One region of the Labrenzia sp. PHM005 genome, then DNA from elsewhere that is predicted to be linked to it. Evidence: riboswitches for the same ligand, from Rfam matches in the RefSeq annotation. Region 1 holds a riboswitch; the other holds the start of a gene.
The links. A riboswitch is a leader RNA that binds a small molecule or an ion and turns the genes downstream of it on or off. The one in region 1 is predicted to bind thiamine pyrophosphate.

Region 1 (3,641 bases):
CCTGCAATCATTCCTCGTCGGGTTAGACCTGCTGCTTTTTTGGAACCAGACGCCATTTTATTTCCCCCAAAATGCGTGAAAGTGATGAACGGGGCCATGCCCTTTGCCGATCTGAAGTTCATCAGAGTGACAAATGGCTTGGTGGATATAGGCCTTGGCGGCAATCACGGCTTCACTGAGCCCCTCGCCCTTTGCCAATCCAGCTGCAATAGCGGACGACAGGGTGCAGCCGGTTCCATGGGTGTTGTCCGTCGCAATCCGTTTTTCCCGAAGCCAGAGAGGCTCGCCGGCACCGGTCAAAAACAGATCTGCGCTTTCATCACTGGTGCCATGACCGCCTTTTAGGAGAACCGATTTTGCACCCAGTCCAATCAACCGCTGCGCCTGATCGAACATGTCTTCTTCGCTGGCGGCCATGTCTGTTTCCAGCATGCGTGCAGCTTCATGCAGATTGGGCGTAATGACATCGGCCAGCGGCAACAGCTCAGACATGAGACTGGCAACTGCGCTGTCCACCAGAAGCGGGTCCCCGGACGCGGCCACCATCACCGGATCCAGCACCACAGGTCCGGTTTGATGCCGTTTCAATCCTGCAGCCACTTCTTCAATGATGGGAACTTGCGACAGCATGCCGATCTTGGTCGCCTTAACCTCAAGGTCTGAAAAAACGGCATCCATTTGCGCCCGCACAAAGTCTGTCGGGACATCATGGATGGCAGTGACACCAAGCGTGTTCTGGGCTGTCAAAGCGGTCAAAACGCTGGCGCCATAAACCCCATTGGCGGAAAAGGATTTCAGGTCCGCCTGAATGCCGGCCCCGCCGCCAGAATCCGAACCTGCAATGGTCACCGCGATAGCGGTCATGGTGTCCTCCATCAGTTTTAACGAAAGAGTGGTCAGCCGGTTTGAAGACGGCTTTCGATATCCCGAGCTGTCAGGCCAAAAAGCGCATCCAGCAGTTCCGGCACGAGACTACCCGGCCCCGCCGACCGCGAGGCTGCAATCTCTCCGGCGATATTGAAAACCGACAGGCCACAGGCCGCGGCAAATGCAGTATCAGGTTCAACGCTGGCAAAAGCTGCCAGCACGGCGCCACCAGCACATCCGGTCGCCGTCACCCGGGCCATCAGGGGATGGCCATTGCGCAAACGGTAGTCTTCCCCAAGGCCTTCGATCTTGTCTTCTGCACCCGTTACCACAAAGACCGTTCCTGCTGAAATTAGTGCATCCACATCGGACCGTTCGGCAAAGAGCGCTGCCATCTCGACTTCATTCGCCCGCACCAAAGATGGTCCGGTTTTCATCAGATCCTTGGCAAAGGCACACCTTGGCGGGGAACGGTCAACAAAAACAGGATCGATCAAGACCGGACGGCTCGCTGTCTTGGCTGCCTCGATCGCCAAGGGGATTGCTGACCGCCGAGTGTCGTCCAGAGTGCCAAGATTGATCAACAGCGCATCTGCAGAAGACGCAAAACCAGCGACTTCTTCTGGCGCGATGGTCATAGATGGCACGGCGCCCAGCGCCAGCAGAACATTCGCGGTAAAACCCTGCGCGACCGAATTTGTGATCGCATGGACCTTAGGTTTTCTCTGCCGCACCCGTTCAAGAACAGCAAAAACAGCTTCTGGCGCAAGATTTTGCGTGCTGGCGGCTATCGACAAGCTCATGCCAAACCTACAGCCCAGTTTTTGAATAAACTGCCGGCAATGGCCTGGATTAGTATGTTGAGTGTTTTATCTGCCATGATCTCAATCCCTCCGCCGGTATAAGCCGGATCAGGTTCAAGGAGTTGGCCGTTTGCCTCTCAGCCCGATCCACGATTGCCGGGCACCCCCATGAGATGATTTGGCGTACCAAGGCCGGATCCGATTTTCAACCCCCGTCGTACTTAGGCTCCCGGCTCATATGGACGCACCGATTGACTGTTCGCAGCAGATGCGCGATGTCCTGACTCAAACGTTATTCATCCATTCAGGAGCGCCGTATGACCCCGTTTTTCGTGATGATCAAATGCCAGCTCGGCAAAACCTATCAAGTCGCGAACGCAATTGCGGACGCCGAGATCGCCTCGGAAGTCTATTCCACCAGCGGCGACTATGATCTCTTGGTCAAATTCTACATTGAGAACGGCACGGACATCGGTCATTTTGTGAATGAGAAGGTTCATCCGATCGATGGCATTCAAGACACCAAAACAATCATTACTTTTAAGGCGTTTTAACGCTGCATTTCATTGACCAGCAAATGAGAGCGACGATGAGCAAACTTGGAAAAACAATGTTGCTGGCCGGATTGGTCGCACTCCCATTAACCGGATCCCCAGCAGTCTCGCAAGGCATGCCACCAGAGCAGATCAAGCAGATCCTGGATGTCACTAAGACCAGTTGGGTGTCTTTCCGCGATTGGAACGGCCAACAGTTGATTTATTTCACCCACCTGGAGTCCTGGCGCTGCGGCATCGACTTTGTTTTCTACAGCCTCAACAGCACAGATCTTGATCAGATGTGGGAGCTGGATGCCTGTGATCCCTCCAATCCGAATGCTGTCTTAAAGGAAAAACCCTATATCGAACTGCCTGCCAACAGCACTCAATCAATTACTGTTCAGTTGATTTTCAAAGACGGCACAAAGAGCTCAGGTGAGACGTTCTACTACAAGCCATAACCCTCTCTGATTTCTAGCATTCACATGCGCCGCAGCTTCCCCGGCCTTGCGCCAGGGTCCATTAGGCTTCGGTCCCGGATCACGTCCGGGACGGCATCACGCGCGCTCCATTGAGAAGCTCCATCGGCGCAAAAAAGTCACGATTTCGATGGTGTCGACGCCCGGCGGTCTTTGGTCCGGTCGAGGCCCAGTTTGTGTTCGCGGTAAATAACGAAGATCCCGGCCGCAATGACAATCACGGCCCCCATGATCACCTCCAGAACCGGTTCTTCGGCAAATACCAGCCAGCCGATCAGGATCGCCCAAATCATGTTGATGTAATCGAACGGGGCAATGGTCGAGGCATCGGCATAGCGATAGCTTTGTGTCAGAAGAATCTGTCCAGCTCCGCCGAACAGGCCAATCAGCACCAGAAGACCGGCGGTCTCAAGATCGGGAAGAACCCAAGCCTGGCTCGGCCAAATCCAGCCAGCGGGGATGGTCAGCAGTGAAATCAGCGTTGCGGCCAGAGAAAACCAGGTGACGATCGTCGACGTCCGTTCCGTCTCGCACAACTTGCGCACCGTGATCATAGCAAGCGCGGCAAAGCCAGCCCCCAAAAATCCTGCCACTGCCCCAAGTGTAGAGGCATTGCCGGCTGCCCCCTCCCCCAAATGCGGTGACAACACCACCAGGATCCCAAGAAATCCGACACCGACCGCGCTCCAGCGGTAAATCCGTACCTGCTCGCCAAGCAGAAAATAGGCAAGCACAACCACTAGCAATGGCGTGGCAAAGTTGATTGCGGTCGCATCCGGCAAAGGCAAAAGATCAAAAGCCGTAAACATGCAGACCATTGCGGACAGGCCGATGCATGCACGGATCAAGTGGCCCTTCGGGTTTTGAGTTTTGAAAGCGAGGCCGAGTTCCCGCCGCATTCCCACCATCAACAATACTGGGAACAATCCGAACAGATTGCGCGCAAAGACCAGCTC
Region 2 (3,641 bases), 2.5 Mb from region 1:
CTTCTTGAATTGTTCGCCGAGCACGTTGCTTTCAACAGCTTCGCCTTCGGCAGCGTTGGTGATCAGCGCCTCGACGACTTTTGCCTTGGCAGCGTCTACAGCGTTCTTGCGGTCGGTTTTTGTCGTGATCTTGTAGGCAGCGGCCAGATCGTCAGCTGCAATACCCTTCACTTTGCCGAACAGCTCGGAATGATCTGCTGCAACGAATTCACGCGGCTCTTTCGCACCAGCTTCCGCCAGCTTGATGATCGCATCGATGACCGTCTGGAAGCCCTTGTGGCCGAACATAACGGCGCCGAGCATGATGTCTTCGTCGAGTTCCTTGGCTTCAGACTCAACCATCAGAACCGCATCATTGGTACCGGCAACAACCAGATCCAAAGCGGATTCCGGCATGTCGTCAACCATCGGGTTCAGCACATATTCGCCGTCGATGTAACCAACGCGCGCGCCGCCGATCGGGCCCATGAACGGAACACCGGAAAGCGTCAGGGCAGCAGAGGCTGCGACCATTGCCAGGATGTCCGGAGCGTTTTCCATGTCGTGCGACAGGACCGTGATGACGACCTGGGTGTCGTTCTTGTAGCCATCGGCAAACAGCGGACGGATCGGACGGTCGATCAGACGGGACGTCAGGGTTTCGTGCTCAGACGGACGGCCTTCACGCTTGAAGTAGCCACCCGGGATCTTACCAGCGGCAAACGCCTTTTCCTGGTAGTTCACGGTGAGCGGGAAAAAGTCCTGGCCGGCACGCGGCTCTTTGGCGGAAACAACAGTCGCCAGAACCTTGGTTTCGCCGTAAGTCGCCATAACAGCGCCGTCGGCTTGACGGGCAACCTTGCCCGTTTCGAGTACGAGCGGACGTCCGCCCCAGTCGACTTCTACACGATGAATATCAAACATCATCTGTCCTTAACATAGACTGCCTGCCCCGCCGCTATTCCTCAGCGGTCCATCTGGGGCAAACACATTCCCGGTCGGCCCCGGATGGGCCGGTTACCGGCGGACAGGTCATGGGCAAGACGGCAAGCTGCTTTTCAATGAATTCGAAAAGACGCTGGCAATCCTGCCCCATGACTTGTCACGAGGTTTCTATAGAGTGTTTGCTTCCAAAAGGGAAACACTCAAAGGCCGCAGGAATGGAAGAAAACAGTCCCGTTGCCATAAAGAAAAACGCGGCGGGCAAGCCCACCGCGTTGATCAAGTCTAAAACAAGCCTTAGCGGCGAATGCCAAGACGCTCGATCAGCGACTTGTAACGCTCTTCGCTTTTGCCACGCGTGTAGTCCAGAAGGGACCGGCGGGAGGCAACCATCTTCAAAAGACCGCGGCGGGAGTGGTTGTCCTTGCCATGCTCTTTGAAGTGTTGGGTCAGGTTGTTGATACGCTCGGTGAGGATCGCAACCTGGACTTCCGGAGAACCGGTGTCGCCTTCTTTGGTGGCGAATTCTTTCATGAGCTCAGCTTTGCGCTCTGCAGTGATCGACATCGCTCTTCCTTTCAAGAGGTAGGCCCGTTGACCGGGCGCGTTGAACTGCCGGAATACCGGCCTGATCCATCAGTCGCCAGAGCCGAGATGTCGGTCAGCAAAGGTTCTTGAAGGACGAATTGAGCCTTAATGCCCAATGGCGGCGGAATATGGCGGAAATCCGGGAAAAAGGAAAGCGGAATCTTGGATTTTGTTTCTGGAATTTTTCGCACCGCAACAGACACCTTTCAACAGAGTGTTGGCCCGCAAGAATTGACAACCGTAGATCTACAAACCAATGTGCCTCGTACCAGGGGTGTCCCGGCAAGGGGCTGAGATTCTGATGTGCTCATAAGAGCGGCGCAGTGACCCGTTGAACCTGATCCAGTTCATACTGGCGTAGGGATGGTCTGAAAAATGCTGCTTTCTTGTCCGTATCTTGCGGAACATCATAATCTGTTTTGCGTGCCATCGCCTGTGAGCTGGATCTCTTTTTCTAAGAGAGGAGCTCATAAACAATGTCATTTAGCCCCAAACCGGTCCCAGCCGTCACCACCGGCCCGCTGCCCGCGTCCCAGAAGACCCATCAAACCGGTGAGATCTATCCCGATATACGCGTGCCCATACGAGAGATTTCGGTGCACCCGACGGCCGGCGAGCCGCCGGTAACCGTCTATGACGCCTCTGGTCCCTATACAGATCCGGATGCATCAATCGCCATCGACCGTGGCTTGCCCCGGCTGCGCGAAACCTGGGTTTCTGGCCGGGGCGACACGGAAATGTACCAGGGCCGCGCGCTCAAACCGGAAGACAACGGCTTTGCCGCCGGCGACCGGCTGACACCGGAATTTCCGGAAAGCCATTTGCCGCGCAGGGCGACGGGCGGCAAGGCCGTCACCCAGATGGCCTATGCCCGCGCCGGGATCATCACACCGGAAATGGAGTTTGTTGCCATCCGCGAAAACCTTGGCCGCCAGGCTGCGGCAGAAAAATTGGAGCGGGACGGCGAAAGCTTTGGGGCAGACATTCCGGATTTCATCACGCCGGAGTTCGTTAGGGACGAAATTGCCCGCGGGCGGGCGATCATTCCGGCAAACATCAACCACCTGGAAAGCGAGCCGATGATCATCGGGCGGAATTTCCTGGTCAAAATCAATGCCAACATCGGTAACTCTGCTGTCACCTCCTCCATGGCCGAGGAAGTTGAAAAAATGGTCTGGGCAATCCGCTGGGGGGCCGATACGGTGATGGACCTTTCCACTGGCCGGAACATTCACAACACCGCGACTGGATCATTCGCAATTCGCCTGTTCCGATCGGCACCGTTCCCCTTTACCAGGCGCTGGAAAAAGTGAACGGCATTGCCGAAGACCTCTCCTGGGACGTTTACCGCGACACCTTGATCGAACAGGCTGAACAGGGCGTGGACTATTTCACAATCCACGCGGGCGTACGCCTTCACTATGTGCCGTTCACCGCCAACCGGGTGACCGGGATTGTCTCACGCGGCGGGTCGATCATGGCCAAGTGGTGCCTGCATCACCACAAGGAGAGTTTTCTCTATGAGCATTTTGAGGATATCTGTGATATCGCACGGGCCTATGATGTGTCCTTCTCCCTCGGCGACGGCCTGCGTCCAGGATCCATTGCCGATGCCAATGACGCCGCGCAGTTCGCCGAACTCGAAACCCTTGGTGAACTGACACAGATCGCCTGGGCAAAAGACTGTCAGGTGATGATCGAAGGTCCAGGCCATGTGCCGATGCACAAGATCAAGGCCAATTTGGACAAGCAGCTTGAAACCTGCGGCGAAGCCCCGTTCTACACGCTTGGGCCTCTGACCACCGATATCGCACCTGGTTATGACCACATCACATCAGCGATTGGAGCGGCGCAGATCGGCTGGTATGGCACGGCGATGCTGTGTTACGTGACGCCGAAAGAACATCTAGGTCTGCCGGACCGCGACGACGTGAAAACCGGTGTAATCACCTACAAGATTGCGGCTCATGCGGCCGATCTTGCGAAAGGGCATCCAGCGGCAAAAATCCGGGATGATGCGCTGTCCCGGGCGCGCTTCGAATTCCGCTGGGAAGATCAATTCAATCTGTCACTGGATCCTGACACCGCACGCTCGTTCCATGACCAGACCTTGCCTAAGGAAGCGCACAAGG

Region 2: another riboswitch for thiamine pyrophosphate. It lies ahead of thiC (phosphomethylpyrimidine synthase ThiC); the one in region 1 lies ahead of FJ695_RS13255 (hydroxyethylthiazole kinase).

Annotation. Positions count from the first base shown of each region.
Region 1 covers NZ_CP041191.1:2,953,848-2,957,488, reverse strand. Annotated here, with positions in the region: gene FJ695_RS13265 (TRAP transporter substrate-binding protein) at 1-56, opposite strand, end outside; gene thiD (bifunctional hydroxymethylpyrimidine kinase/phosphomethylpyrimidine kinase) at 58-864, opposite strand; gene FJ695_RS13255 (hydroxyethylthiazole kinase) at 897-1,670, opposite strand; TPP riboswitch at 1,739-1,848, opposite strand; gene FJ695_RS13250 (Lrp/AsnC ligand binding domain-containing protein) at 1,988-2,224, shown strand; gene FJ695_RS13245 (hypothetical protein) at 2,260-2,667, shown strand; gene FJ695_RS13240 (DMT family transporter) at 2,805-3,641, opposite strand, start outside.
Region 2 covers NZ_CP041191.1:425,923-429,563, forward strand. Annotated here, with positions in the region: gene pnp (polyribonucleotide nucleotidyltransferase) at 1-903, opposite strand, end outside; gene rpsO (30S ribosomal protein S15) at 1,219-1,488, opposite strand; TPP riboswitch at 1,771-1,890, shown strand; partial or broken gene thiC (phosphomethylpyrimidine synthase ThiC) at 1,986-3,641, shown strand, end outside.